2 regions of the Streptomyces sp. NPDC104831 genome follow, and region 1 is predicted to be linked to the other one. Evidence: riboswitches for the same ligand, from Rfam matches in the RefSeq annotation. Region 1 holds a riboswitch; the other holds the start of a gene.
The links. A riboswitch is a leader RNA that binds a small molecule or an ion and turns the genes downstream of it on or off. The one in region 1 is predicted to bind glycine.

Region 1 (15,186 bases):
GGACCGGGCCGTGCGGATGAAGTCCTCGTTCATCGTCTCCAGCATCCCCGAGCGGGTCAGCCGGGCGTAGATGGCGGAGTAGAGCAGGGCCAGCGAACACCAGGCCAGGAAGAGGGTGTTGGCCCACTGCGCCGGGTTCTCCGTGAACGGGACGTAGGTGCGCCCGAAGATCGGGATCTGGACGGTGAAGAGCAGCTGCGCCAGCTTGCCCGTGAAGAACATGGGCAGCGAGACACCGGCGAGCGCGACGCCCATGAAGGCGCGGTCGAAGAACGAGCGCGGCTTCAGCGCGGAGATCACGCCGACCACCACTCCGGACAGGAGCCACAGGACGGCGGCGCCCACGGCCAGCGAGGCCGTGATCGGGATGCGGGAGGTCAGCTCCGGCCAGACCGCCTGGTGGTTCTTGAAGGAGTAGCCGAAGCACGGCGCGTCGCAGTGCACCGTGGTCGGGCCGAGGTCGTACGTGGCGCCGCCCACGATCCCCTTGATGAAGTGCCAGTACTGGACGTAGACGGGCTGGTCCAGACCGAGGTTGTGCTTGACCGCGGCGATGTCCGCCTTCGACGGGCTCTTGCCGATGTACTGCTGTGCCAGCTGGTCCGCCGTCTGGCCGGCGAGTCGCGGCAGCAGGAAGAAGATGGCGAAGGTGACCGCGGAGACGACCAGCAGCAGGATCACTGCCGCGAACGTCCGGCGGAGGATGTACGAGATCACGGGGGCCGGCGCTGGTGCCCGTGGGCCGGGGGGCCCACGGGCACCAATGCCTTCACCTGCCTTCCGGGGCTGCTACTTCGACGCGACGCCGATGTTGAGGTAGTCGTACTGACCGCTGAAGGCCGCCGTGGAAACCAGGTTGGTGTAGTTCTGCGGACGGCCCAGCAGGACCTTGAAGTAGGTCAGCGGGACGAGGACGGCGTCGTCCATGGTCTTCTTGTCGATCTGGCTGTAGAGGCTGTTGCGCTCGCCGGTGTCCTGGGTGGCGATCGCCTTGCCCAGCAGCTCGTTGACTTCCTTGTTGTCGTACTGCGACAGGTTGGTGCTGCCGGACTGGCTGATCGCCTTGCCGTTCAGGATCTGCTGCAGGAAGCCGTAGCCGGAGGGCCAGTCGGCACCCCACTGCATCATCATCAGGCCGACGTTCTGCTTCTGCGTGAACTTCGGCACGCCCGCGTAGTCCGTGAAGTACTTGCCGGACGGGTACTGCTTGAGGCTGGCGTTGATGCCGACCTTCTTCAGCGAGTTGATGATCGCCGTGGCGGCGTCGATCTCCTGCGGACGGTCCGAACGGGCCGTGATGTTGGTGGAGATCGAGGTCTCGCCGCAGGCCTTCAGCTGGTCCTTGGCCTTGGCGACGTCGCCCTTGCTGTCCTTGGTCGCGTAGACGTCGGCCTTGGCGTAGCCCGGGATGTCCGGGGGCAGGACGGTGGAGGCGATCTCACCGCGGACCGGGCCGCCCTCGGCGGTCTGCACCGAGACCTTGTCGATGGCGTACTGCACGGCCTTGCGGCACTCGGGCTTGTCGAACGGCTTCAGCTTGCTGTTGATCGCCAGGTAGACGAGACGGCCACCGTAGGTGTTGTCCGTGTTGGCCTTCTTGGCGGGGTCGGTGAGGATCTCGGCCTGGGTGGAGGCCTGGACACCGGTGCCGACCAGCTCGATGGCGTTGCCGGCCGAGACGTCCTGGTCGATGGTCTCCGGGTTGACCTTCATCTTGACGACGATCTTGTCCGGCAGCTGCTTGCGCAGCGGGTCGGTCTTCGGGTCCCAGTTCTCGTTGCGCACGAACACGGCCTGCTTGCCGTCCTCGTAGCTCTGGAACTTGTACGAGCCGGAGGACAGGACGTGCTTGACGTAGTCGACGCCGGTGTCCTTCGACTGCGGCACCGGGGCCGTCTGCGGCGTGGCGACCAGGTAGTCGAACTCCTGGAAGGCCTGCTTCAGGTGGAAGACGATCGTGGTGTCGTCCGGGGTCTCGATGGAGGACAGGCCCTTGGGGTTCTTGTCCTTGTACGGGCCCTTGTACTTGTCGCCGTCGGCCATGAACTGCTGGAAGTAGTTCGGGCCGAGGGAGAGCACGTCACGCGCGAAGTTGGAGCGCTCGACGGCGTACTTGACGTCCTTCGAGGTGATCGGCGTGCCGTCCTCGTACTTCAGGCCCGCGCGCAGCTTGTACGTCCAGGTCTTGCCGCCGTCGCTCGGCTGGCCCTTGCTCGCCGCGAGGTCCGGGACCAGGGTGTTGCCCTCGTCGCCGGCACCGGGCTTGAAGGTCATCAGCGGACGGGCGTACAGCCGGCTGAGGTTGTACATGTACGCGTAGTACGTGTTGCCCGGGTCGAAGGAGTCCGGGACGTCGGACATCTCGTAGGTGACCGTGCCACCCTTCTTGTCCGACGCGTTCACGACGCCCTTGGTCGCGGCGTTGGCCCCGGCCGACTTGGTGCCGTTCTCGTTGGTGTTGTCATCGGCCTTGCTGCAACCCGCAAGAAGCAGGCTGGCGGAGCCGATGGCCGCGATAGCGGCCAGCGCTGACCTTCGCATGATGGGCGCTTTCCCCTCCATTGATTGAAAACTTGTCGGGCTCTCGCGGCAGGCGTCAGCGGCTGCGCGGGTCGAGAGCGTCGCGGAGACCGTCGCCGAGCAGGTTGAACGCCAGCACGGTGACGAAGATGGCGAGGCCCGGGACGATCATGTACTGGGGGTCGACCTGGTAGTAGGTGACCGCCTCGCGGAGCATGCCGCCCCAGGACGCCTGCGGGGGCTGGATGCCGACGCCGAGGAAGCTCAGCGACGCCTCGAAGATGATGTTGGTCGGGATCAGCAGCGTCGAGTAGACGATGATCGGGCCGACCAGGTTCGGCATCAGTTCGCGGAAGAGGATGTAGGGGGCCTTGGCGCCCATGCCCCGGGCCGCGTCGACGAACTCGCGCTCCCGCAGGGCGAGGGTCTGGCCGCGCACGATCCGGCCCAGATAGGGCCAGTTGAAGAAGCCGATGACGAAGATGAGCACGCTCAGGTGCAGCGGCAGTCCGTTGAGGCCGAAGGCGCCGCCCTGGAGGGTGGCGGAGATGGCGATCGCGAAGAGCAGGAGGGGGAAGGCGAGGAAGGTGTCCATCAGCCGGCTGATGATCGAGTCCACCCGCCCGCCGTAGTAGCCCGCGATGACGCCCATGATCGCGCCGATGACGTTGGACAGGATGGTGGCGCCGAACGCGACCACCAGCGACACCCAGGAGCCTTCGAGGATGCGGGTCGCGATGTCCCGGCCGAACTTCGGGTCCACGCCGAGCGGGTGGTCCGCGCTCATGCCGCCCCAACTGCCCGTGGGCAGCGAGGTGTCCGGGGTGATCAGGTCCTGGTGGAAGGCGTTGGGGTCGAGGCCGAACAGGGCCTGGAGGGGGCGGGAGAGGACGGCGAGGAGGATCAGCAGGATCACGATGACGCCACCGGCGACGGCGGCCTTGTCCTTCTTGAACCGGGTCCAGGCGATCTGGCCCAGGGAACGACCCTCGATCTGCCCCTTACCGGCACCCTCCAGCACAGCCTCCGGCTGCGCCTCGGCTGCCGCCCCGGTGGTCTCGATCGGTGCGGTCACGGTGAGCGACCCCTCTCGCCGGTGGTGACCGGCCTGCGCCTGCCGCGGATTGCGGCTTTGTCGACTTGCCATCGATCACGAGGCCCTCGGCCTCGCGTCTGAGTCGCGAGTCTTCAGCGTCGCTGTGATCACCCGCCAGAGCTGACGGCGAAAGTATGCGCAACCGTGATGCAGTGCAGGGGATTCCGTTATCCGAACAGTGGGTAACGGACCCCGGACGCGGGCCAGTTGGGACAGAACGGCGAATCTACGCGGTTCGGGAGGTTCGGCCGATGTCTACGCGCGCAGAAGCGTCCCGGGCCGATGGATTCTGCGTGTGCGTCAACAAGACCGTCTCCGGGCGCGGTTGGTCAGTAGCCGCCCGGCGCGGGCGGATAGCCGTACCCGCCGGCCGGGGTCTGCGGCGGGGCCGGCACCTGGAGCGGGGACTGCGGCGGCACCGGGGCGTGTGCCTCGCGGTCGTAGAAGGGGCGCGCGTTGGCCCGCATCCACATCACCACCGGATCGTGGGCGTCGGTCATGGCGACCGTCGAGACCGGCAGGCCCTCCGGGACCGCGCCGATGGACTGCTGCATCATGGCCCGCACCGAGTCGACCGCGGCGGGCGAGGTGTCGTACACGTCCAGGCCGATGGCGAGGTACGGCGCCCCCAGCGCGGGCTGCACCCAGGCGCGGCGCAGTGAGCGCAGCGCGGGGGTGCGGTGGGCGTTCTGCGCGAGCAGGGCGTAGAACTGCGGGATCTCGATGCCGGGCTCGGACAGGCGCAGCGGACCGGCCGGCTGGCGGTCCAGACCGGTGGCGATGCGGCGCAGGTCCAGCCAGGGGATGCCGACGCCGCCGCCCGGGGCGTGCGGATTGAGCCAGAGGCCGTAGTGGTCGGGGTAGAGGGTGCGGGCCACGTCCAGGCCGTCGGCCACCTCGTAGGAACGGTTCCAGCCGCTGGCCGACAGTTCCTGAGCGGAGGTCACGCCGGGGGCGTAGTGGAAGCCGTCCACCTCCATGTTCCCGTACTGGGCGTCCGGGGCGCCGGCCTGGCCGTGCCACAGGAGCATGAAGATCTGGCCGGAGGAGGGGGTGGCGAGGGCGCGCAGCAATGCCTCGTAGGCGTCGTAGCGTCCGGGCGTGACCTGGCGCAGCATGTGCTCGACGCTGCCGCTGTGGCTCGCGCTCACCTGGTGTGCCCCTTCTTTTTTTGACCCGGCGTGTGAGCACAGCTTATGCGCCTGCCGGCCCGGGGCCTTGGCGTCCGTACGCGTGTGCGGGTGCGTGTTGGTTCTCGCGCGGTTCCCCGCGCCCCTGAAGGGCGCGTTTCAGTGGGCGTATGTGTAGAACGGACGGACGTTCGCCTTCAGCCAGGTCGCGACCGGGTCGTCCGTCACGTCCAGGAGGACCAGGTTGACCGCCCACCGCACCGGGACCGCGGCCAGGGCCCTGCCGAGGGCCTGGAGGGGGAGGGCGCGCAGGTCGCCTTCCCACCGGGAGAGTTCGACGCCGACGAACAGCGCCGGGTCGGCCGTCTCGACGGCGGCCAGGCAGCGGCGGGCGGTGAGGACCACGCCGGTCCCGGTGAACTCGGCGGAGGCGGCGGCGAGGAAGTCGACCGGGTCGTCCTGCCAGTCCGGCTCGAAGAGACGGACCCGGCCGCCGGTGCCCGGGCCGTCGAGCGGGGTGCGGCCCACCCGGCACAGCTCGGCCACCGCCTCGGGCGGCAGCGGTATGCCGACCACGCCCTCGGGGTTGACGACGATGCCCACGTGCGGGGGCAGGCCGCGGGCGAACTCCACCGCCGGGGCGATGGTGAACGCCATGTGCGAGCCGGCCACCTGGCGGAGCTGTTCCTCGGAGCTGAACACCGGGACGAAGGCCTGGCCGCCGATGTCCATCGTGGGCAGGTCCAGCGGGCCGCTGTCCGGGCCCCCGCCGCCCGGCAGCGGGATCCACAGGAGGCTGCGGCCGACGACCTCGACGATCCGGCCGCCCGCCGCGGGGATGCCGAGGGAGGCCGACAACACCTCCTCCAGCTCGTTGCCGGGCCAACCGCCGTGCGGGTGCGGGTGCGCCGGTGCCGGGAAGTCCGCGGGAATGTCCGCCGGGAAGTCCATGTGCCTACCGCCTGCTGGGAACCACTGCTGTGACCATGAAGGCTAGCGGGTGGCACTGACAGCCCCTCACCGAGTGAAGCCGACGCGGGCGAGGACGTCCGCCGCGTCCCGGTCCAGCAGCACGGCCGCGCCGCATCCGGCGGGCAGGTCCCCCTCCTCCACCGCGCGCAGCAGCCGGGCCGTGGCGCGGCGGTGGCGGCGGAAGGCGTAGCGGGAGACGCCCCGGCCGCGCTCGCGCTGGCCCCGGCGGGCGGTCTCGGGGTCCACGTCGAGCAGCAGCAGGTGCAGGGTGCCGCCCCGGCGCCGGGCCGCGCGGGCCAGCCAGGCGCGCACCCACGGCTGGGTGCCGCAGTCGTGCACGACCAGCCCCTCGCCGGTGCGCAGCGCCCGGCGTAGCCCGGCGTAGTGCGCGAGGCGGACCAGGGGGCGGTAGAGCGCGTACGGCAGGAAGCCGGGGAGGCGGGCCTGGAAGCGGTCGCGCATGTCCTGGGAGTCGACGCGGCGGCCGGTGACCGCGCGGTGCATCAGGGTGGACTTGCCGCTGCCCGGCAGGCCGGTGACCACCACCAGGTCGCGGGGCCCGAAGAGCAGGGCGTGCGGGCTGCGGCCGGCCCGGTCGCGCAGGTCGCGGACGACCGGCGCGGGGCGCTCCGCACCGCGTTCCCGGGCCGCCGCGGCGGGCGGTTTCGGGACTGCCAGACCGGTGTGGGCGGCGTAGGCCGATGTCCTGTTCACCGTGATCGTCCTCCCCAGGGGCTCGGTCAATCCCATGCCCGTTCTGTGTAAAGGAAAGGTAATGGGCAACCGTCGGCGGTACGTGCGCTTACGGCCACAGGTCGGTCACAAGCGGCGCACTCTGGATGGCCGGGGTGTGGCGTGCAATGATGAGGCCGCCAACTGCATACCGGCCGTTTGAATCCGCGCGGGAGAGTCCCCGGGCCCCCTCGGGGCCGCCTGGGGCGCCGAAGGAGCAAGTCCCTCCCTTGAATCTCTCAGGCCCCGTTACCGCGCGGGCGAGGCACATCTGAAAAGCGGGCCGCCGGCGACGGCGGTCCCACCCAAGGTGCAAGCCGTGATCGTCCCCGTGGCGGTGGCGGCGAACCTCTCAGGTTCCGATGACAGATGGGGAGGAACGTTCCTCGCCCCGTCCTTGTGCCCTGGGAGACGACCGACCGATGAGCAGTACCGAACTCCGCCATACCGCGCTCGACGCCGTGCACCGCTCGCTGGGCGCCACGATGACCGACTTCGCCGGCTGGGACATGCCCCTGCGCTACGGCTCCGAGCGCGACGAGCACACCGCCGTGCGCACCCGGGCCGGCCTGTTCGACCTCTCCCACATGGGCGAGATCACCGTGACCGGCGCCGAGGCCGCCGCCTTCCTGAACCACGCCCTGGTCGGCAACATCGCCTCCGTCGGCGTGGGCCGCGCCCGCTACACCATGATCTGCCGGGCCGACGGCGGCATCCTGGACGACCTGATCGTCTACCGGCTGGCGGAGACCGAGTACATGGTCGTGGCCAACGCCTCCAATGCCCAGGTGGTGCTGGACGCGCTCACCGAGCGCGCGGCCGGGTTCGCCGCCGAGGTCCGCGACGACCGGGACGCCTACGCGCTGATCGCGGTGCAGGGCCCCGAGTCCCCCGGCATCCTGAAGTCCCTGACCGACGCCGACCTGGACGGCCTGAAGTACTACGCCGGCCTGCCCGGCACGGTCGCCGGCGTCCCGGCGCTGATCGCCCGTACGGGGTACACCGGCGAGGACGGCTTCGAGCTGTTCGTGAAGCCGGAGCACGCCGTCGGGCTGTGGCAGGCGCTGACCGAGGCCGGCGAGGGCGTCGGCCTGGTCCCGTGCGGGCTGTCCTGCCGGGACACGCTGCGCCTGGAGGCGGGCATGCCGCTGTACGGGCACGAGCTGACCACCTCCCTGACCCCCTTCGACGCCGGGCTGGGCCGCGTGGTCAAGTTCGACAAGGAGGGCGACTTCGTGGGCCGCGAGGCACTGGCCGAGGCCGCCGACCGGGCCGGGCAGAACCCGCCCCGGGTCCTGGTCGGGCTGGTCGCCGAGGGCCGCCGGGTGCCGCGCGCCGGGTACGCCGTGGTCGCGGGCGGCGAGGTGATCGGCGAGGTCACCTCCGGCGCCCCCTCCCCCACCCTGGGCAAGCCGATCGCCATGGCCTACGTCGACGCGGCGCACGCGGCGCCGGGCACCCCGGGCGTCGGCGTCGACATCCGGGGCACCCACGAGCCGTACGAGGTCGTGGCCCTGCCGTTCTACAAGCGCCAGAAGTAGCCGCCGGGCACGCTCGCGCCCGTCCGGCCAAGGCCGTGCGGCGACGCGTGACCCTGCGCACATTCACCCGCTCACCAGCGGTTTCCCCAGTCCCCCCGTCACCATCACTCCCGCGCGTACAGGAGAATTCAGGCCATGAGCAACCCCCAGCAGCTGCGCTACAGCAAGGAGCACGAGTGGCTGTCGGACGCCGAGGGCGGCGTCTCGACGGTCGGCATCACGGAGCACGCGGCCAACGCGCTCGGCGATGTCGTCTTCGTGGACCTCCCCGAGGTCGGCTCCACGGTGTCCGCGGGCGAGTCCTGCGGCGAGCTGGAGTCGACGAAGTCGGTCTCCGACCTGTACTCGCCGGTCACCGGTGAGGTCACCGAGGTGAACGAGGACGTCGTCAACGACCCGTCGCTGGTGAACTCGGCCCCCTTCGAGGGCGGCTGGCTGTTCAAGGTCCGCGTCACGGAGGAGCCGGCCGAGCTGCTCTCCGCGGACGAGTACACCGCCTTCACCGCCGGCTGAGGAGTCGTAGCCCCATGACTGTCCTGAACACGCCCCTGCACGAGCTGGACCCGGAGATCGCCGCCGCGGTCGACGCCGAGCTGAACCGCCAGCAGTCGACGCTGGAGATGATCGCCTCCGAGAACTTCGCGCCGCTCGCGGTCATGGAGGCGCAGGGCTCGGTCCTCACCAACAAGTACGCCGAGGGCTACCCGGGCCGCCGCTACTACGGCGGCTGCGAGCACGTCGACGTGGCCGAGCAGATCGCCATCGACCGGGTCAAGGAGCTGTTCGGCGCCGAGTACGCCAACGTGCAGCCCCACTCCGGCGCCTCCGCGAACCAGGCGGCCCTGTTCGCGCTGGCCCAGCCCGGGGACACCATCCTCGGCCTGGACCTGGCGCACGGCGGCCACCTGACCCACGGCATGCGGCTGAACTTCTCCGGCAAGCAGTTCGACGTGGTCGCCTACCACGTGGACGCCGAGACCGGCCTGGTCGACATGGCCGAGGTGGAGAAGCTCGCCAAGGAGCACCGCCCCAAGGTGATCATCGCGGGCTGGTCGGCGTACCCCCGGCAGCTGGACTTCGCGGAGTTCCGCCGGATCGCCGACGAGACCGGCGCGTACCTGTGGGTCGACATGGCGCACTTCGCCGGCCTGGTCGCCGCGGGGCTGCACCCGAACCCGGTGGAGTACGCCGACGTGGTCACCTCCACGACCCACAAGACGCTCGGCGGCCCGCGCGGCGGCATCATCCTCGCGAAGAAGGACTTCGCGAAGAAGCTGAACTCCTCCGTCTTCCCGGGCTTCCAGGGCGGTCCGCTGGAGCACGTGATCGCGGCCAAGGCCGTGTCCTTCAAGGTCGCGGCGGGCGAGGACTTCAAGGAGCGCCAGCGCCGCACGGTGGAGGGCGCCCGCATCCTCGCCGAGCGGCTGACCGCCGCCGACGCGCGCGAGGCCGGGGTGAACGTGCTGTCCGGCGGCACGGACGTGCACCTGATCCTGGTGGACCTGCGCGCGAGCGAGCTGGACGGGCAGCAGGCCGAGGACCGGCTGCACGAGGTCGGCATCACGGTCAACCGCAACGCCGTCCCGAACGACCCGCGCCCGCCGATGGTCACCTCGGGGCTGCGCATCGGCACCCCGGCGCTGGCCACCCGCGGCTTCACGGCCGAGGACTTCGCCGAGGTCGCCGACGTGATCGCCGAGACGCTGAAGCCGTCCTACGACGCCGAGGCGCTCAAGGCCCGCGTCAAGGCGCTCGCCGACAAGCACCCGCTGTACCCGGGTCTGAACAAGTAAGTCACCTTTCGCGGGGCACCGCGCACACTGGTAGTACCGGCGTGTGCGGTGCCCGCGCCCCTGTACCGCCCTTTTTGCACCACCCCGTCTTGAGGAGTCCTCCGTGGCCATCTCGGTCTTCGACCTGTTCTCGATCGGCATCGGCCCGTCCAGCTCCCACACGGTCGGTCCGATGCGCGCGGCGCGCATGTTCGCCCGCCGGCTGCGCAACGAGGACCTGCTCGGCTCCGTCGCCTCCCTGCGCTGCGAGCTGTACGGCTCGCTCGGCGCGACCGGCCACGGCCACGGCACCCCGAAGGCGGTGCTGCTCGGCCTGGAGGGCGCCTCGCCGCGCACGGTGGACGTGGAGACGGCCGACGAGCGGGTGGAGGGGATCCGGCAGGCGAACCGCATCGCGCTGCTCGGCGAGCACGAGATCCCCTTCTCCTACGACGACGACCTGGTCCTGCACCGCCGCAAGGCCCTGCCCTACCACGCGAACGGCATGACCCTGTGGGCGTACGACGCCACGGGCGCCGAAGTGCTGACGAAGACGTACTACTCGGTCGGCGGCGGCTTCGTGGTGGACGAGGACGCGGTGGGCGCGGACCGGATCGTGCTGGACGACACGGTCCTGAAGTACCCGTTCCGCACGGGCGACGAGCTGCTGCGCCTGACGAAGGAGACCGGCCTGTCGATCTCCTCCCTGATGCTGGAGAACGAGCGGGCCTGGCGCACCGAGGACGAGATCCGCGCCGGACTGCTGGAGATCTGGCGGGTGATGCGCGAGTGCGTGGGGCGGGGCATGTCCCGGGAGGGCATCCTGCCCGGCGGGCTGAAGGTGCGCCGCCGCGCGGCGGTCTCGGCCCGCCAGCTGCGCGCCGAGGGCGACCCGCTGGCGCACGCCATGGAGTGGATCACGCTCTACGCCATGGCGGTCAACGAGGAGAACGCGGCCGGCGGCCGGGTGGTGACCGCCCCCACGAACGGCGCGGCCGGCATCATCCCGGCGGTCCTGCACTACTACATCAACTTCGTGCCGGGCGCGGACGAGGACGGCGTGGTCCGCTTCCTCCTCGCCGCCGGCGCGATCGGCATGCTGTTCAAGGAGAACGCCTCCATCTCCGGCGCCGAGGTCGGCTGCCAGGGCGAGGTGGGCTCCGCCTGCTCCATGGCCGCGGGCGCGCTCGCCGAGGTGCTCGGCGGCTCCCCCGAGCAGGTGGAGAACGCGGCCGAGATCGGCATGGAGCACAACCTCGGCCTGACCTGCGACCCGGTCGGCGGCCTGGTGCAGATCCCGTGCATCGAGCGCAACGGCATGGCCGCGGTGAAGGCGGTCACGGCCGCGAAGATGGCGATGCGCGGCGACGGCTCCCACAAGGTGTCCCTCGACAAGGTCATCAAGACCATGAAGGACACCGGCGCGGACATGAGCGTGAAGTACAAGGAGACGGCCCGGGGCGGCCTGGCCGTGAACATCATCGAGTGCTGAACCGGTACGATTTCCGACATCACCGTCACAAATAGCTTTTTTCACCTCACCGAGGGCTACCATCGGTGGCGTGATCGACCTGTACCCCGCGCTGTGGGGGCTGCTCGGCAGCAGTGTGGCCGAGGCGCTCAACCTCTCGGCGCTGATGCGTCCGACGGGTCCGCGCAGCCGCTGGCGCTGGCCCTGGCGCACCCGCGCCGACCGGCCGGTGATGCTGGTGGCCATCGGGCTGCGGCTGTTCGCCGGGTTCGGGCTCACCGCCGCGCTGGGCAATTCCGGTCAGCTGCCGAACGCGACCGCCGCGTTCGCCGTGGGGGTGACCACCCCGCTGGTCGTCGCGAAGTTCTTCCAGGCGATCCCGATCACCGGCGCGGGCGCGGGTCAGCAGCCCGAGCCCCCGCTGCCCACCGCCCGGCAGGCCGGCGCGGACGCGGAAGAGGCGCTGTCGCAGCCGAGGGGGTCCAGTGCTGCGAGCTGACAGCGCGCTCGGCCGTCTGGTGCTGGCGCTGGCCGTCCGCCCTGCCGACCCGCCGCCGGCGGCGCACGCGCGCCCCGGCACCCGGCTGAGCGCTGCCCTGGGGGCGCGCCCGGTGCCGCCCGCCGCGGCTCCCGCGCGGGCGCGGGCGCGATACGGGCCGGCGGCCCGGGGGCGGCGGCTGCCGGGGCTGCTGACCACCTGGCTGGTCGTCCTCACGTGCCTGACGGCCGCGGCGGTGCAGGAGGTGCTGCCCGGTCCCTGGCACGAGGTGGAGCCGGAACAGATCCGGGCGCCCGCCCCGGAACACTGGCGGCTGACCGCCGCGGGACGGCTCGGTCCGCGCGGCCGGGCCGAGGCGCTGGCGTTCACCCCGGACGGCCGGCTGCTGGTGACGGTCACCCGGTCCGCGGCCAGCACCTGGGACCTGGCGGATCCCGGGCACCCGGAGCGGGTCCCCGTCCGCGGGGGCGTGCGCCGGGTGACGGCCGTGGCGACGAGTCCGGACGGCCGCACGCTGGTGGCGGCCGGGGGGCCGGACGTACGCGCGCTCGCCGTCGGCTCCGGGGCGACCCGGTGGTCCGTGGACGGCGCCCCGATGGAGGTGAAGGCCGTGGCGGCGGGCCGGGACCGGGTCCTCTTCGCCGACTCGGGCACGACCGGCTCGCCCCGGCTGGCCGAACTGCGCCTCGACCGGGGACGGCCGCGGCCGCTGACCACCCTCAGCCGGTTCCACCAGGCGGTCGCCGCCGCCCAGTTCTCCTCCGACGGCCACACCCTCGCCGTCGCCGGCGCCGAGGGGTCGGTGCGGTTGTGGGACGTGTCGGATCCCCGGCGCCCCGAGGCCGCGGGTCCCTCCTTCGGCGGTGCCGGGGAGCGGACGACCGCGCTCGCCTTCAGTCCCGACGCGCGGCTGCTGGCCACCGTGGACGCGGCGCGGACCGTGCGGCTGTGGGACGTCACCGACCGGGCCAGGCCGCGCCCGCTGGGCGGCCCGTTCGGTGACGCGGCCGAGCGTGTCACCGCGCTCGCCTTCAGCCCGGACGCCCGGCTGGTGGCCACCGTGGGCGCCGACGGGACGGCGAGTCTGTGGTGGCGTTCGTCCGGCCCGCCGGCCGCTGTTCCCCCAGGGACTGCCGCGCGGTGATCGATCCGCCCCGCGCCGGGCGACGACAACGACCGCGAGGCCGCCAGGACGCCGAGCGAGCTGTACGGCAAGAGCCGTAACCAGGACCTCGGCAGCTGTCCGGGCCACCTGGACGACATGGCCCTCTGGAACCGACTCCGCCCCGGCCGTCCGCCGGCCGTCGTCAAGGTGGAGATGAAGGTGGGCTCCAACGACAAGGCGGGCACGGGGCCGGACGGGTCCGGCACGCCACGTTCCGGCTCCGGGCCGAAGGTTCCGGCCACGGACGCACAGGGCACAACCCCTGCATGCTCCATGGCATCGACGTCAGCGCCTTCCAGTCCTCCTCCTACGCCACGGACGGCCTCTCCTTCGTCTTCATCAAGGCGACGGAGGGCCGTTCGTACGTCAACCCCAGACTCGCGGCCCAGACCAAGCGCGGGCGCGACGCGGGCCTGGTCGTCGGCTTCTACCACTTCCTGTGGCCGGGCCATCTGAGCGCCCAGGCCGATTACTTCCTGCGCCACACCCCGGACCGGCCCGGCGACGTCCTCGCCGTCGACTGGGAGAACACCGGCGAGGGGACGCACGCGAGCAACGCGGAGAAGGACCGCTTCATCCGCAGGCTCAAGGAGCTGCGGCCGGACAACCGGGTCGTGCTCTACTGCAACCGCCACTTCTGGCTGAACATCGACACCACGTCCTACGCCGGGGACGGGCTGTGGATCGCCGACTACGTCACCGCGGGCAAGCCCCGCGTCAAGGCCAAGTGGCGGTTCCACCAGTACACCAGCGAGCCCCACGACAAGAACGTGGCCCGTTTCGCGGAGAAGGACGACCTGCGCGACTGGGCCACGCCCTGAGGGCCGGGCGGCGGGCTTCTCAGTACCGGAAGTCCGCCGGGCGCTGCGCGGACGCCTCCGACAGGGCCGCCCGTACCGCGTCCGCGCCGGCCCGCAGGCCGTAGACCGGGGTGTCGGGCTGCTGGCGCCAGGAGTCGTCGATGCCGCCGGCGTCGACCGTGTCGAAGCCGAGTTCGTCGATCAGGGCGCGCACCCTCGCCTTGGCGGCCTCGTCGTCCCCGGCGACGGGGAGCGCCATCCGGTCGGGGTGGCCGGCGGGCAGCGGGCGGTCGAGGATGTCCTGGGCGTAGGTGCCGTTGAACGCCTTGATCACGGGGTGGCCGAGGTGCCGCTCGACCCAGCGGCTCTCGGTCAGGCCGTCGTCCTCGATGGCGTCGATCCGGCCGTCGCGCTGCTTGGGGTAGTAGTTGTTGGTGTCGATCACCGCGGCCCCCTCGGCCGCCCCGTCCAGCAGGCCGGCGGGGAGGTCCGGGACCGCCTTGAGCGGCACGGTGACGACGACGACCTCGGCGCCCTCGGCCGCCTCCTCGGCGCGCACCGGGGTGGCGCCGGTCTCCGCCGCCAGGTCCTTCAGGGTCTCGGGGCCGCGCGAGTTGGCGACGGAGACGTCGTGGCCGAGGGCGGTGAGCCGCCGGGTGAGGTTGCCGCCGATGTTTCCCGCACCGATGATGCCGATCTTCATGGCCGACCTTCCGGATAATTCATGCGTGTGCATGCTTCTGCCGCCCGGGTCAACCCCGCGGACCGTCGGCCTATTCCGGTCCCGCGCCGAACGGGTGGGGTCGCCTTCGCCAAGGCGTTCAAACGCGAGTTCGGAGTGCCTCCGGGCCGGCACCGCAGGGCGGCCGCGGCGGGATGAGCCGGTGGGCGGCCCCGGCGGTCGTCAGGGCGCCGGCGCCGTCCCCTCGCTCCCCGCCCGCAGCAGCCCCAGGGTCGACTCCAGCTCGGCGTGCAGGGTGGTCGCCGCCGTCTCCGGGTCGCCGGCGACGACGGCCTCGATCAGTCCCGTGTGGGTGTGGTCCCCGGTCCCGGGATCGGCTTCGCGCAGGCGGGTGAGGTCCAGGAGGCCGATCAGGCCCTCGCGCAGGACGGGGACGAACTCGGTGAACAGGTCGGTCAGCACCGGGTTGTGGGCGGCGTCGACCACGGCCGCGTGCAGGGCGATGTCGGCCTCCACGAAGGCCGCGTCATCGGCGGTGACGGCCCTGCGGCGGCCCTCCAGCACGGCCCGCAGTGCCGCGATGTCCTCGGGGGTGCGGCGCCGGGCGGCGAGCCGGGCGGCCTGGACCTCGACGCCCATGCGGACCTCGTAGACGTCGGTGACCGCGGCCCGGCGCAGCCGGGCGGGCCAGTCGGCGACGGGCTCGGTGGCGGTGACGAAGACCCCGGCGCCGTGCCGGGGCCGGACCAGGCCGGCGCCGGCGAGGGCGCGCAGGGCCTCGCGGACCGTGGAGCGGCCCACCCCCA
Region 2 (15,186 bases), on a different contig from region 1:
TCGAGGGCACGCTGCGGGCCGCCGATCCGCGCTTCGAGGAGGCGGCCACCACGCTCGGCGCGTCCCGCTTCACCGCGTTCCGCCGGGTCACGCTGCCGCTGATCGCGCCGGGCATCGCGGCCGGCGCGGTGCTGGCGTGGGCGCGGGCGCTCGGCGAGTTCGGCGCGACGATCACGTTCGCGGGCAACTTCCCCGGCCGGACCCAGACCATGCCCCTCTCGGTCTACCTCGCCCTGCAGAACGACCCGGAGGCGGCGATCTCCCTCAGCCTGGTCCTGCTCACCGTCTCCATCGCGGTCCTGGCCGCCCTCAGAGACCGCTGGATGACCACCCCATGACCCACAGCACCCCCCGCCCCGGCAGGCCGGCCCCCTCCCCCCACGGCGCTCCGCCCCCGCAGGGGCCGCCCGCACCCGACGACGAGAGCCGCACGGCCGGCGCGGCCAGGAACCCCTCTCCGGCCACCGGCCTGGACGCCCGCCTCGTGGTCGACCGCCCCGGATTCCGCCTGGACGTGACCTTGACGGCGGCGCCCGGGGACGTCCTCGCCCTCCTCGGCCCCAACGGCGCCGGCAAGACCACCGCCCTGCGCGCCCTCGCCGGCCTCACCCCCCTCACGGACGGCCACCTGCGCCTGGACGGCACCGCCCTGGAGCACACGCCCCCCGAGTCCCGGCCGGTCGGCGTCGTCTTCCAGGACTACCTGCTCTTCCCCCACCTGTCCGCCCTGGACAACGTCGCCTTCGGCCCCCGCTGCCAGGGCGCGGGCAAGGCCGAGGCCCGGGCCCTCGCGGCGGCCTGGCTGGACCGCATGGGCCTGGCCGACCACGCGGGTGCCAAGCCGCGCCGGCTGTCCGGCGGCCAGGCCCAGCGCGTGGCCCTCGCCCGCGCCCTCGCCACCCGCCCCCGCCTGCTCCTCCTGGACGAGCCGCTGGCGGCCCTGGACGCCCGTACCCGCCTGGAGGTCCGCGCCCGGCTCCGCCGCCACCTGGCCGAGTTCGAGGCGGTCTCGGTCCTGGTCACCCACGACCCGCTGGACGCCATGGTGCTCGCGGACCGCCTGGTGGTCGTGGAGCACGGCCGGGTCGTGCAGGAGGGCAGCCCCGCCCACATCGCCCGCCACCCGCGCACCGACTACATCGCCCGGCTCGTGGGCCTCAACCTCTACCGGGGACAGGCCGCGGGACACACCGTGCGCCTCGGATCCGGGCCCGCGATCACCACGACGGAGGAGCTGTCCGGCCCGGCCTTCGTGGCGTTCCCGCCGTCCGCCGTGACCCTGTTCCGGGACCGGCCCTCCGGCGCCAGCGCCCGCAACCTGTGGCGCTGCGAGGTCGCCGGCCTGGAGACGCACGGCGACCAGATCCGCGCCGACCTCACCGGCGAGCTGCCGCTCACGGCGGACCTGACGACGGTCGCCGCCGCCGAGCTGGACCTGCGTCCCGGCGCACCGGTGTGGGCGACGGTCAAGGCGGCCCAGACCCACGCGTACCCGGCCTGAGCGGATCCGCGCTCCACGGTGGGTGCCCGTGCCCCCGGGCATCCGCCCTCGCCACCCCGTAGCGAGCGCGAACGGCTCCGCCCGGGAACCCGGGCGGAGCCGTTCGGCGGTGGTTCGCTCAGTCCTCGTAGGCGTCCAGCGGCGGGCAGGAGCACACCAGGTTGCGGTCGCCGAAGGCCTGGTCGATGCGGCGCACCGGCGGCCAGTACTTGTCGGCGGCCGGGACACCGGCCGGGAAGACGGCCTCCGCGCGGCTGTAGGCGTGCGTCCACTCGCCGCCGAGCGCGGCGGCGGTGTGCGGGGCGTTGCGCAGCGGGTTGTCCTCCGCGGGCCACTCGCCCGAGCCGACCTTCTCGATCTCCGCGCGGATGGCGATCAGCGCATCGCAGAAACGGTCCAGCTCCGTGATGTCCTCGGACTCGGTCGGCTCGATCATCAGCGTGCCGGCCACCGGGAACGACATGGTCGGCGCGTGGAAGCCGTAGTCGATCAGGCGCTTGGCCACGTCGTCGACGCTCACGCCGGTCGCCTTGGTGAGCGGGCGCAGGTCGATGATGCACTCGTGCGCGACCAGGCCGCCGGGGCCGGTGTAGAGCACCGGGAAGTGCGGCTCCAGGCGCTTGGCGATGTAGTTCGCCGACAGGACGGCCACCTGGGTGGCCCGCTTCAGGCCCTCGCCGCCCATCAGCCGGACGTACGCCCAGGAGATGGGCAGGATGCCCGCGCTGCCCCACGGGGCCGCGGAGATCGGGCCCACGCCCGTCTCCGGGCCGGCCTCCGGCTGGAGCGGGTGGTTCGGCAGGTACGGCGCGAGGTGCTCGCGGACCGCGACGGGGCCGACGCCCGGGCCACCGCCGCCGTGCGGGATGCAGAACGTCTTGTGCAGGTTCAGGTGGGAGACGTCACCGCCGAAGTGGCCGGGCTTGGCGACGCCGACGAGCGCGTTGAGGTTGGCGCCGTCGACGTACACCTGGCCGCCGGCCTCGTGCACGGCCGCGCAGATGTCGGCGACGTGCTCCTCGAACACCCCGTGCGTGGACGGGTACGTGATCATCAGTACCGCCAGCTCCTCGCGGTACTGCTCGATCTTGGCGCGCAGGTCCTCGACGTCGATCTCGCCGTCCTCGGCGGTCTTGACGACGACGACCTTCATGCCGGCCATCACCGCGCTGGCGGCGTTGGTGCCGTGCGCGGAGGACGGGATCAGACAGACGGTGCGCCGGTCGTCGCCGTTGGCGCGGTGGTAACCGCGGACGGCGAGCAGACCGGCCAGTTCGCCCTGGGAGCCGGCGTTCGGCTGGAGGGACACCTTGTCGTAGCCGGTGACCTCGGCGAGACGGTCCTCCAGCTCACGGATGAGGGTCAGGTAGCCCTGCGCCTGCTCGGCGGGCGCGAAGGGGTGCAGCTGGCCGAACTCGGGCCAGGTGACCGGCTCCATCTCCGTGGTCGCGTTGAGCTTCATGGTGCAGGAGCCCAGCGGGATCATGCCGCGGTCGAGCGCGTAGTCGCGGTCGGCCAGGCGGCGCAGGTAGCGCAGCATCGCGGTCTCGGAGCGGTGCTGGTGGAAGACCGGGTGGGTGAGGTAGTCGTCGGTGCGCAGCAGCGCCTCGGGCAGGGTGTCCTCGGCGGCCCGGTCCAGCGCCTCGATGTCGGCCTCGGCGCCGAAGGCGGCCCAGACGGCGGCCAGCCCGGCCCGGTCGGTGGTCTCGTCGCAGGCCGCGGAGACGTGGTCGGCGTCGACGAGCCGCAGGTTGACGCCCTTGTCCCGGGCGGCGGCGACGATCCCGGCGGCCTTGCCGGGCACGCGCGCGGTCACGGTGTCGAAGTACGCGCCGTGCACGATCTCCACGCCGGCGGCCCGCAGGCCCGCGGCGAGGAGGGTGGCGTAGCGGTGCGTGCGCCGCGCGATCGTCTTCAGGCCCTCGGGCCCGTGGTAGACGGCGTACATGCCGGCCATGACGGCGAGCAGCACCTGCGCGGTGCAGATGTTGCTGGTGGCCTTCTCACGGCGGATGTGCTGCTCACGGGTCTGCAGCGCGAGCCGGTAGGCCTTGTGGCCGTCGGCGTCGACGGAGGCGCCGACCAGGCGGCCGGGCAGGCTGCGCGCGAACTTCTCGTGGACGGCCATGTAGCCGGCGTGCGGGCCGCCGAAGCCCATCGGCACGCCGAAGCGCTGGGTGGTGCCGACGGCGATGTCCGCGCCCAGCTCGCCGGGCGAGGTCAGCAGGGTCAGGGCGAGCAGGTCGGCGGCCACGGTGACCAGGGCGCCCAGCTCGTGCGCCTGGTCGATGACGGGCTTGATGTCCCGTACGGCACCGGAGGCGCCCGGGTACTGGATCAGCACGCCGTTGATCTCGCGCTCGGCGATCCCCGCCGGGATGCCGGCGGACAGGTCGGCGACGACGACCTCCACACCGGTCGGCTCGGCACGGGTCCGGATCACGGCGATGGTCTGCGGCAGCGCGTCCGCGTCGACCAGGAACAGGCCCTTCTTGTTCTTGCCCATGCGCCGGGACAGGGCCACCGCCTCGGCGGCGGCCGTGCCCTCGTCCAGCAGGGAGGCGCCGGAGGTGGGCAGCCCGGTCAGCTCGGCGACCATCGTCTGGAAGTTCAGCAGGGCCTCCAGGCGGCCCTGGGAGATCTCCGGCTGGTACGGCGTGTAGGCCGTGTACCAGGCCGGGTTCTCCATGACGTTGCGCAGGATGACGGGCGGGGTGAAGGTGCCGTGGTAGCCCAGGCCGATCATGGAGCGCAGGACCTGGTTGCGGCCGGCGAGTGAGCGCAGTTCGGCGAGCACCTCGGCCTCGGTGCGGGCGCCCGGCAGGTCCAGCGAGTCGGCGTTCTTGATCACATCCGGGACCGCGGCGGCGGTCAGCTCGTCCAGCGAGCCGTACCCGACCTGCGCGAGCATCTTGGCCCGTGCCTCCTGGTCGGGCCCTATGTGGCGCTGCTCGAAGGGGATGCCCGCTTCGAGTTCGGAGAGCGGAATGCGAGGGGCGGTCATGTGCGGAGGCCTCCTGGTCTGGCGCGACCTGCGAGGGGCGCCCCGGCACGGGCACCCCGACGGCCTCCCCCTCTGTCATCTGCACCTGAGAGCTTCACCGGGGGCCCGCGGGCCCCGGCTTTCACCGTCGGTGAGGGCGGGAGCCGTCGACACCCGCCCTGCTTTCCAGAGTGACCTCGTCCGTGCGGTACGTGAGCCTGAGAGATTCCGGGGAGGAGTTGCTCCTTCGGCGCCTCCGAGGTGGTCGGAGGACTCTCCCGCGCGGGGTCAGCAGCCGCTTGTCAGCCTACCAGCGAGGTCAATGGTGCGGTCTTCGAGTGGCCGCCTCCCCGAATGTGCTCTTTGGTAGTGCTTACGGATGAGTTGCGACCACGTGGAGGGAGAGGGACCGTGCAGACCGACATCGATCCGCGCAGCCTGATCGGCCGCAAGGCGTTCGACCGCAAGGGCACCAAGATCGGCACCATCGACGAGGTGTACCTGGACGACGCGACCGGTGTGCCCGAGTGGGCGGCCATACGCACCGGCCTGTTCTCCCGGGACGCCTTCGTGCCCCTGGAACCCAGCGAGCTGGTCGACGGCACCCTGCGCGTCCCCTTCGACCGCGCCCTGATCAAGGACGCCCCGGATTTCGGCGTGGGCCGCCACCTCTCCCCCGAGCAGGAACTCCAGCTCTACCACCACTACGGCCTGGACACGGCCTCCCCTTCCGCGCTGCCGGACCACGACTTCGGCAAGCTGGCGGGTTCGGAGGAGGGCTGAGAGGACCCTTCCCGCCGGTCGCGCGCGTCCTCCCGGTCCCCGGTCTCCGTGACGCACGGCTCCTCCGCGGCCCGGGCGCCTTCCGCGGCCTGGGCGCCTTCCGGGATGCGGGGAGGGTCCGTGACCAGCGGCAACGGGTCGGCGGACGCCAGCGCGGGATCGTCCACGAAGAACGTCCGCACCCGGCCCGGCCCGGACTGCGGCGTCTCGAACCGCACCGTCACCCTGCCCACCCCGCTGCCCTGGACCCAGCCGGGCCCGTGCTCGGCGTGCCGCACATCCTGCCCGGCCCGCCAGTGACGTTCGGCGGCGTCCGGCCCCTCCCCCTCGGCCTCGGCGGCGTCCTCCTCCGGCTCCTCGTCCACCGGCACCGGCATCGCCTGCGCGAACAGGTCCTCCTGCGTGTAGTCGGCGAGCCCGGACACGCCGACGCCGAGCAGCCGTACCCCGCCGGTGGTGTCCACGGAGTCCAGCAGCCGCGCCGCCGCCTCCCGGATGACCACGGGATCGTCGGTCGGCCCGCGAAGCGTCTCGGAACGGGTCAGGGTGGAGAAGTCGTACCTCCGTACCTTGAGCACGATGGTCCGCCCGGACAGCCCGGCCCCGCGCAGCCGCCGCACGCACCGGTCGGCCAGCCGCCGCACCTCCAGGCCGACCCGCAGCCGGTCGTGGATGTCCACGTCGTAGGTGTCCTCCACCGACACCGACTTGGCCTCCCGCTCGGCCACCACCGGCCGCTCGTCCCGGGCCAGGGCCATGGCGTACAGCGCCTGCCCGTGCGCCTTGCCGAGCAGCCGGACCAGCTCGTCCTCGCCGGCCTCCGCCAGTTCCCCGACCGTGGTGATCCCGGCTCTGCGCAGATGGTCCCCGGTGGCCGGCCCGACCCCCGGCAGCGTCCGCACCGGCATCGGCGCGAGCAGTTCCCGTTCGGTGCCCGGCTCGATCAGCACGAGGCCGTCCGGCTTGGCCTGCTCGGAGGCGATCTTGGCGAGCATCTTGGAGGCGGCGAGCCCCACCGAGCCCGTGAGCCCGGTGACCGCCCGGATGTCCGCCCGCAGCTCCTCCCCGGCCCGTCGCGCCGACTGTTCGTCCCAGGCCGCGCCCCCGGCCTCCAGGTCCACGAACGCCTCGTCCAGGCTCAGCGGCTCCACCAGCGGCGACAGCTCCCGCAGCAGCCTCATCACCTGCTCGCTGACCGACCGGTACAGAGTGAAGCGCGGCACCAGATAGGCGGCGTGGGGGGCCAGCCGGCGCGCCTGGGCCATGGGCATCGCCGAGTGCACCCCGAACACGCGTGCCTCGTACGACGCGGTGGCCACCACACCGCGTGGTCCGAGCCCGCCCACGACGACGGCCTTCCCGCGCAGGCTCGGCTTGGACGCCTGCTCCACCGAGGCGAAGAAGGCATCCATGTCGAGATGCAGGATCGTGGGCGCGTTTCTCACATGTCCGATGCTGCACCACGGCACTGACAATCCGCCGGTGCCGCGGGCCCGGGCGGAACCGGACGGTCAGACCGCCCGGTTGCGGCGCCGCGCCAGTTCGTCCGCGGGGTTGTGCCCGACCAGGGTCTCACCGGTGTCGATGCGTTCGCCGTGCAGCTGGGAGAGGGCGCTTTCCACGTCCCGCCACACCACGCCCACGGCGATCCCGAAGATGCCCTGACCGCCCTGGAGCAGGGCGTGGACCTCGTCCGGCGAGGAGCACTCGTACACGGTGGCACCGTCGCTCATCAGGGTCATCCGCTCCAGGTCGCGGAAACCGCGTTCCCTGAGGTGCTGCACCGCCGTACGGATGTTCTGCAGCGACACACCGGTGTCCAGGAACCGCTTCACGATCTTCAGGACGACCACGTCACGGAAGCTGTACAGCCGCTGGGTACCCGATCCGTAGGCGGGCCGCACGCTGGGCTCGACCAGGCCGGTGCGGGCCCAGTAGTCCAGTTGCCGGTACGTGATGCCGGCGGCAGCGCAGGCCGTGGGCCCGCGATAGCCGATCTGCTCGGACGTCATGGACGCCACCCCTCCGCCGTTCGGCACCGCCGTCGGCAGCTGCGGAGCGTGCTCCACCGCGCCGCCGGGATGGGCATGTCCCCCGCCTGGGCGCAGCGAACTCGGGGGCGGGTACGGACCGCTTTCCCCGAAACCGCGTCCCGGGGCACCCCCAACCGTACCGTCGCCGCTGGTTCTCACGCCGACCTCCGTCCTTGACCTGCCTTCTCGACGGTAGGCAGTCACCAGGGGTGCGTCAACGATCGCCACACTCGGCACGCCGAGTGATAATCACCCTAGGAGTGGTTTCCCGTGTCCCACCGCGGGGAAAGGCTAGCCGAATGCGCTCGCGGCGAGCCGTAGGACGCTCTCCGTGCCGGGGGCAATCGCCGGGGGCCGGCCGTGTGGAGCCACCGGTCCCGCCGGGCACAACCGCTGGTCCGGGGGGCCGGCCGCGCCGCTCACTGGCTGCTGGTGCCGAAGTCCTCGGGGGAGATCTGGTCGAGGAACTCCCGGAACTTCTCCACCTCGTCCTCCTGCTCGTCGGGGATGGCGATGCCCGCGTCGTCCAGCACCGTGTCACTGCCGTAGATCGGCGTGCCGGTGCGCAGGGCCAGCGCTATGGCATCGGAGGGGCGGGCACTGACCTCGACCCCACTGGCGAACACCAGCTCCGCGTAGAAGACGCCTTCTCGCAGATCGGTGATGCGCACTTCGGTCAGCTCCTGGCCGACGGCCTCCAGCACGTCCTTGAACAGGTCGTGGGTCAGCGGTCGCGCGGGCGCCATGCCCTGCTGGGCGAAGGCGATCGCCGTCGCCTCCCCCGGCCCGATCCAGATGGGGAGGTAACGGTCGCCTCCCACTTCGCGCAGGAGCACGATCGGTTGGTTGGAGGGCATTTCGACCCGGACACCTACGACATCGAGCTCGTTCACACAGCAACCCTAGGCCGTGCCCGGGACGTTTGGGTAGTCGGGCCGGGAACAGGTGCCCGATCCGGCCGCCCGGCGACCCCCCGGTTCAGGGGATCCGGACCCCGAGGGCGCTCTTCACGAGGGCCGCGTGCAGCTTCATCGTGAGGTCCGCCAGCTCCTTCGTGCGGGCCTCGGCGTGCGCCCTGGTCTGCGGGTTGCGGTGGCGCTTGAGCGGGGCCACCACCTGGTCGACCAGGCCCGCCTCGCGGTCGGCGGCGGCCTTCATCACCCGCAGGTGGCGCGGCTCGATCCCGAACCGGCCCAGTTCGGCGACCAGCGAGGCCACGGTGACGGCCTCGGCGTCGTAGGCCCCGTCCTCCAGGGGAGCGATGAGCCCGTAGGACTCCCACTCCTTCAGCTCGCCCTCGTCGATGTCGGCGGCGGCCAGCAGCTCGGCCCGGCCCACCCTGGCCACCGTCGGTCCCTCCACGGGCACCGGCCCGTCCTGCGCGGTGCGCTGGCGCCCGACCAGGGGCAGCGGGACGGCCTCGCCCCGCTCCATGGCGTCCAGGTGCTCCCGGATCACCTTGAGCGGCAGATAGTGGTCCCGCTGCATCCGCAGGATGTGGCCGAGGCGCTCGACGTCCCCGGGGCTGAACTTGCGGTACCCCGACGGGGTCCGCCGCGGCTCGACGAGCCCCTCCGACTCCAGGAAGCGGATCTTGGAGATGGTGACTTCGGGGAACTCGTCGCGCAGCACGTTCAGCACCGTGCCGATGCTCATCAGCCCACTGTCCCTGGCGGCGGTACCGCTTCCGGCACCGCCGCTCGGTGTTTGAAGCATGGACCTTCCCTCTGGGGGTCCCCCCGGACACCGGTCCGGGGGCGGGTCAGTAGCCCTGCCGGCTCGCGTGGAAGACCAGCCGGTACTTTCCGATCTGCACCTCGTCACCGTTCGACAGGGCGACCTGGTCGATGCGCTCGCGGTTGACGTACGTGCCGTTCAGGCTGCCCACGTCGGCCACCGTGAAGGAGCCGTCCGGGGAACGCCGGAACTCCACGTGCCGCCGGGAGACCGTCACGTCGTCCAGGAAGATGTCGCTCTGCGGGTGCCGGCCGGCCGTCGTCAGGTCGCTGTCCAGCAGGAAGCGGCTGCCCGAGTTCGGCCCCCGGCGCACGACCAGCAGCGCCGAGCCCGGCGGCAGCGCGTCCACCGCGGCCTGCGCCTCCGGGGAGAGCATCGGCAGCGGCGTCTGGCCGGTCGCCTCGGAGTCGTACGCCTCCAGCCCGGAGATCGAGATCGTGGACGTCGTCTCGGAGGCCCGCTCGGGCGTCAGCCCGGGACGCAGCGGCGCCCCACAGTTGGAACAGAACCGGGCGTTCTCCGCATTGCGGTTACCGCACCTCGTACACACCAGGACCGACATCGACGGATCCTCCTGCCGCGGCTGCCCCGCCGGGGCGTTGGACGCGTACGGGCCGGAGGGGAACCCTCCACCCGTACCTGAGGTTGACGGTTGCCCGAAACCTATGCCGCCGGACTGGGCAGGGTCAACTGACGCCGCGCCCTGACCTCCCGAAATGTCACCGCCCGGACCAGCGACCTGGTCCCGGAACAGCGGGCGCTGGCCCTCCGCGTCAGGCTGCGCGCGATGACGAGCGGTCGCGTTGTCGCGGCCCTCTCGCGCGCTCTTGCCGAACAACTTCGCAAACAACTTCACGGGCGATTCCCCTTGACCGAAACAGACCCGCCCGTGGGGCAGGACGAACCCTGATTGCCTACACCGGCCGAGCCGGACATTCTCACAACGTCCGTATGCACCAGACAGTTTCCACCACGCACCACCCCTTCGGTGCGCCGACCCCCCGCAACCTCATGCCCCTGCCCGACGACCGCCATGCACCGCCGGTTCACTGGGAGGACGACCGAGCGTAGTCAGGCCGCTCCGCCCGCCGCAAGGCGTCCACGACGATCTTGTCGGAGTGCTCGACGGTCACCGTGGCCTGCTCTTTCTTCAGAGTCTGCACCACGCCTCCAGGGATGTTCAGCGCCGGCTCGAGGTCCTGCGGCTTGCCGATGACCCTGAAACGATACGGTGCGTTGATCTTGTTCCCGTCGACGCTCACACTCCTGTCGGAATCGGCGAAGTAGGTGCCGGCGACCACCCGGACCCCGTTGACCTGGATCGCCTCCGCACCGGCCGCGCGCAACTCCTGGATCGCGTCGAGCAGCATGTCCGCCTTGACCGTCCCCTTCGTGTCCTCGATCGTCATGGTGATGCCGGGGCCCTGTGCCGCCACGGTGCCCGCCAGGATGCCGAGTTGCCTTGCCTTCTCGGCGGTCTGCCGGCGCGCCTCCGCGGCCTGGTCGGAGCTGCTCTGCAGTTCCTGACGCTGCTTTTCGAGTCCCTGCTTCTCGTCCTCAAGACGCTGAGTACGCGAATCCAGTTCATCGAGGATGCGTACGAGATCTTCCTGGCGCGCGCCGCGCAGCGCGCTGTCGGTGTCGCTGTTGGACGCCACCTGCACGGCCAGGCCGAAACCGAGGCCGAACAGCAGCACGGCGACGATGAGTTGCGCCCGGGTGAAACGGGGCGGCCACAGGCCCTTGACGAGCCGCTGCCGGCCCGTCAGCGGCTGCCGGGGCCGCTCCCCGTCCGGCTGCCCGGTCCCGGGCGCGGGCACCGGCACCTCGGCCGGCAGCTCCCTGCGCAGGTGGCCCGCCGGCTGCTCGCCCCGGTCGGTGCGGATGTTCTGTTCCTCGCGGTCGTTCTGCTCGCTCATGGATGTCACGCCCGGAAGACGTGCCGCCGGATCGCCGCGGCGTTGGAGAAGATGCGGATGCCCAGGACCACGACGACGCCCGTGGACAGCTGGGCGCCCACGCCCAACTTGTCGCCGAGGAACACGATGAGGGCGGCGACGACCACGTTCGACAGGAACGACACCACGAAGACCTTGTCGTCGAAGATGCCGTCCAGCATGGCCCGCAGACCGCCGAAGACGGCGTCCAGCGCGGCGACGACGGCGATCGGCAGATACGGCTCGACGACGGCCGGAACCTCGGGCCGGACCAACAGGCCGGCCACGACTCCCACGACGAGGCCCAGTACGGCGATCACGATGTGCCCTTCCCGGTTTTCTCGGACTTCGGCTGTGCTGTACGTACGATCACGCTGGGGGCGGCGGGCAACCGGACGTCGTCCTCCGTCGAGATGGTGGCGCGGATGCCGTAGTTCTCCTCCAGGGCGTGCAGATACAGGCCGTCGGCGCTGTTCTGGAACCTGGTGCTCAGCCTCTTCCCGTCCCCCACCGCCAGCACCGTGTACGGCGGCACCAGCGGTCTGTTGTCGACCAGTATCGCGTCACCCGCGGCCCTGATCGCGGACAGGGCGGTCAGCCGCTGCCCGTTGATGGAGACCGCCTCGGCCCCGGACGCCCACAGTCCGTTGACCACGCGCTGCATGTCCCGGTCCCGCACCCGGCCGGTGTCGGAGAACCCGGAGGTCTCGCGGGGGCCCGCGCCGTCCCCGCCGCCGGCGGCCTCCTTGGCGTCGTTCACGACGAGCCGCACTCCGGGGCCGTGCACCGCGGTGGCACCCGACAACAGGCCCACCAGATCGGCCTCGGCGCTGCCGCCGCTGGCTCTCAGGGCCGCCCGGCGGCTCGCGTCGACGTCGTCGCGCAGCTCGTCGACGGTGTTCTCCAGCTCGTCCGCGTCGTCGGTCTCGCTGTCGATGCGGTCGATCAGCTCCTGGCGCTCCTTGGCGACCACGGGCGCCGTCACCCGCGCCTGGGCCGCCCCCACGGTCACGACCAAGGCCGCGAGGACGAGACCGGCGGCCAGGCCGAGTTTGGCCCGCAGGGTCTTCGGCAGACCGCCCTCGCCCGCGGACTTCCTCCGGGCGGCGGCCTCGGCGTAGCCGTCGTCGAGGCTGTGGTCCATGACGTTGGTGATCAACGACATGGAGGCGTCCGGGCGCTGCGGCCGCGCGGGGCTGCTCCGAACGGGGGGTTGCTGCGGCATGCCGCACATCGTCGCATGTCGCGAGCGGTACCTCCGAACGGCCCCACCGGCGTGCCGGACAGACCCCTTCGGGGGACACCTGTCCACCACGCGCGCGTGCGGCGGCTTGCGCCGCCGCACGTTGTCCGGTAAGGCCCGGGGACGCCGACCGACGGCCCCGGGCCCGTGGGAGGTCTACCGGCCGGCGCTGTCCACGACGGCCGACCACTCGTCCAGCAGGGCCTGCGCGGAGGCGTCGTCGGGGCCCTCCGCCCACAGGTGGGTGACCGCCTCGGCCGGGTCGGGCAGTACCATCACCCAGCGCCCGTCGGTCTCCACGACCCGCACACCGTCGGTGGTGTCGACGAAGCGGTCCCCGGCGGCCTCGACCACGCGCCGCATCACCAGTCCCTTGACGGCCCACGGCGTCGCCAGGTCGCGCTTGAGGACGTGGGCCCGCGGGATCCGGGCGTCGATCTGGCTCAGCGTGAGCTGGGTGCGTGCCACCAGCCCGATGAGCCGTACGAAGGCCGCGGTGCCGTCGTACACGCCGCTGAACTCGGGGACGATGAATCCGCCCTTGCCGTCGCCGCCGAAGATGGTGCCCTCTTCGCGCCCGACGCGCGTGAGGTCGTCCGGCGAGGTGGTGGTCCACTCGACCTGGGTGCCGTGGTAGGCGGCGACCTGCTCGGCGATCCGGGTCGTGGTGACCGGCAGGGCCACCCGTCCGCTGCGCCGTTCGGCGGCCACCAGGTCCAGCATGACCAGCAGCGCCCGGTCGTCCTCGATGATCCGGCCCTTCTCGTCCACGAGCGACAGCCGCTCGCCGACGGGGTCGAACCGCACACCGAACGCGGCACCCGAGGAGGCCACTATCTCGCCGAGCCGCACCAGCCCCTTGCGCCGCATCTCGGCGGTCTCGGTGGGCCGCGTCTCGTCCAGACCCGGGTTGATGGTCAGCGAGTCCACGCCGAGCTTGCCGAGCAGGCTGGGCAGCACGAGCCCGGCGCTGCCGTTGGAGGCGTCCACGACGACCTTGAGGCCCGACTCGGCTATCCCGGTCGTGTCGACGTTGCGCAGCAGCGACCCGGTGTACGAGTCGAAGACGCTCGCCGGGAAGTGCAGGTCGCCGATCTCGCCGGGGAACGCCCGCCGGTACTCCTGGCGCGCGAACACCCGGTCGAGCTTGCGCTGGCCGCCCTGCGACAGGTCCCCGCCCTGGCCGTCGAAGAACATGATGTCGACCGAGTCCGGGACACCGGGCGAGGTGCGGATCATGATGCCGCCGGCGCTTCCCCGCGCGGTCTGCTGCCGGGCCACGGGCAGCGGCACGTTCTCCAGGTCGCGCACGTCGATGGCGCTGGCCTGGAGCGCGGAGATCACCGCGCGCTTGAGCGCCCGGGCGCCGCGGGAGTGGTCGCGGGCCGTGGTGACGGTGGCGCCCTTCTTGAGCGTCGTCGCGTAGGCACCGGCGAGCCGTACCGCCAGCTCGGGGGTGATCTCCACGTTCAGGATGCCGGAGACGCCGCGGGCGCCGAACAGATGCGCCTGACCGCGTGACTCCCAGATCACCGAGGTGTTGACGAAGGCGCCGGCCTCGATGGTCTTGAAGGGGTACACCCGGACGTTGCCCTGGACGATCGACTCCTCGCCGATCAGGCACTCGTCACCGATGACCGCGCCGTCCTCGATTCTGGCGGCGCGCATGATGTCGGTGTTCTTGCCGACGACGCAGCCGCGCAGGTTGCTGTGCTGGCCGACGTAGACGTTGTCGTGCACGACGGCCTTGTGCAGGAAGGCACCGCTCTTGACGACGACGTTGGAGCCGACGACGGTGTGTTCGCGGATCTCCGCGCCGGCCTCGACCTTCGCGTAGTCGCCGATGTACAGCGGTCCGCGCAGTACGGCGTCGGGGTGCACGTCGGCGCCCTCGGCCACCCACACGCCCGGCGAGATCTCGAAGCCGTCGATCTCGACGTCGACCTTGCCTTCGAGGACGTCCGCCTGGGCCTTCACGTAGCTCTCGTGCGTGCCGACGTCCTCCCAGTAGCCCTCGGCGACATAGCCGTAGACCGGCTTGCCCTCCTTCATCAACTGCGGGAAGACGTCACCGGACCAGTCGACGGGGACGTCGGGGTCGACGTAGTCGAAGACCTCGGGCTCCATGACGTAGATGCCCGTGTTGACGGTGTCGGAGAAGACCTGTCCCCACGTCGGCTTCTCCAGGAAGCGCTCGACCTTGCCTTCCTCGTCGACGATGGTGATGCCGAACTCCAGCGGATTGGGCACGCGGGTCAGGCAGACCGTGACGAGCGCGCCCTTCTCCTTGTGGAAGTTGATCAGCTCGGTGAGGTCGAAGTCGGTCAGGGCGTCGCCGGAGATGACGAGGAAGGCATCGTCCTTCAACGCCTCCTCGGCGTTCTTGACGCTTCCGGCGGTACCGAGTGGCTTCTCCTCATTGGCATAGGTGAGCTCCATGCCGAGCTCTTCGCCGTCACCGAAGTAGTTCTTTACGAGCGATGCCAGGAACTGCACGGTGACGACGGTCTCGGTGAGCCCGTGCCTTTTGAGCAGCCGTAGCACATGCTCCATGATCGGGCGGTTCGCCACGGGCAGGAGCGGCTTGGGCATGCTAGAGGTCATGGGGCGCAGGCGTGTGCCTTCGCCCCCGGCCATCACGACGGCCTTCATGTCGGAAGCGTCCTCCTCCAAGAGACGACGGTCTAGCCGACTTCACCCGTCCGATTGTCCCGCACTTTTACACCGCAGGCCATCGAGGCGTTATGTCTGGACAATCGCCGAGATCAATCGGCCATGGTGTCCGCTCGAACCAATCGGCGGACCTGTACCACGTAGAGCACTCCTGCCCACCAATACAGGGTTGTACCCCATCCGGCGAAAGCCCATCCGAAAATAGCGGCGAGTGACGAGATCCAACCACTTCCGTCACTGAGCAGCAGGAGCGGGAAGGCGTACATCAAGTTGAACGTGGCGGCCTTCCCGAGGAA

Region 2: it holds a riboswitch for glycine, as region 1 does, so the genes downstream of both, gcvP (aminomethyl-transferring glycine dehydrogenase) here and gcvT (glycine cleavage system aminomethyltransferase GcvT) in region 1, are expected to answer to the same signal.

What each region holds. Positions count from the first base shown of each region.
Region 1 covers NZ_JBVJOT010000026.1:73,109-88,294, forward strand. Annotated here, with positions in the region: gene ACZ63H_RS19360 (ABC transporter permease) at 1-717, opposite strand, end outside; gene ACZ63H_RS19365 (ABC transporter substrate-binding protein) at 790-2,541, opposite strand; gene ACZ63H_RS19370 (ABC transporter permease) at 2,597-3,595, opposite strand; gene ACZ63H_RS19375 (enhanced serine sensitivity protein SseB C-terminal domain-containing protein) at 3,946-4,734, opposite strand; gene ACZ63H_RS19380 (enhanced serine sensitivity protein SseB) at 4,906-5,697, opposite strand; gene ACZ63H_RS19385 (AAA family ATPase) at 5,764-6,432, opposite strand; glycine riboswitch at 6,611-6,715, shown strand; glycine riboswitch at 6,716-6,829, shown strand; gene gcvT (glycine cleavage system aminomethyltransferase GcvT) at 6,873-7,991, shown strand; gene gcvH (glycine cleavage system protein GcvH) at 8,127-8,504, shown strand; gene glyA (serine hydroxymethyltransferase) at 8,519-9,784, shown strand; gene ACZ63H_RS19405 (L-serine ammonia-lyase) at 9,888-11,255, shown strand; gene ACZ63H_RS19410 (hypothetical protein) at 11,326-11,733, shown strand; gene ACZ63H_RS19415 (WD40 repeat domain-containing protein) at 11,720-12,877, shown strand; gene ACZ63H_RS19420 (glycoside hydrolase family 25 protein) at 13,165-13,719, shown strand; gene ACZ63H_RS19425 (NADPH-dependent F420 reductase) at 13,739-14,401, opposite strand; gene ACZ63H_RS19430 (FadR/GntR family transcriptional regulator) at 14,603-15,186, opposite strand, start outside.
Region 2 covers NZ_JBVJOT010000004.1:230,643-245,828, forward strand. Annotated here, with positions in the region: gene modB (molybdate ABC transporter permease subunit) at 1-338, shown strand, start outside; gene ACZ63H_RS04900 (ABC transporter ATP-binding protein) at 335-1,501, shown strand; gene gcvP (aminomethyl-transferring glycine dehydrogenase) at 1,620-4,505, opposite strand; glycine riboswitch at 4,681-4,775, opposite strand; gene ACZ63H_RS04910 (PRC-barrel domain-containing protein) at 4,896-5,267, shown strand; gene ACZ63H_RS04915 (DNA polymerase IV) at 5,189-6,712, opposite strand; gene ACZ63H_RS04920 (MerR family transcriptional regulator) at 6,779-7,459, opposite strand; gene ACZ63H_RS04925 (bifunctional nuclease family protein) at 7,720-8,193, opposite strand; gene ftsR (transcriptional regulator FtsR) at 8,279-9,016, opposite strand; gene ACZ63H_RS04935 (FHA domain-containing protein) at 9,063-9,893, opposite strand; gene ACZ63H_RS04940 (DUF881 domain-containing protein) at 10,084-10,956, opposite strand; gene ACZ63H_RS04945 (small basic family protein) at 10,962-11,294, opposite strand; gene ACZ63H_RS04950 (DUF881 domain-containing protein) at 11,291-12,199, opposite strand; gene ACZ63H_RS04955 (sugar phosphate nucleotidyltransferase) at 12,374-14,869, opposite strand; gene ACZ63H_RS04960 (CDP-alcohol phosphatidyltransferase family protein) at 14,983-15,186, opposite strand, start outside.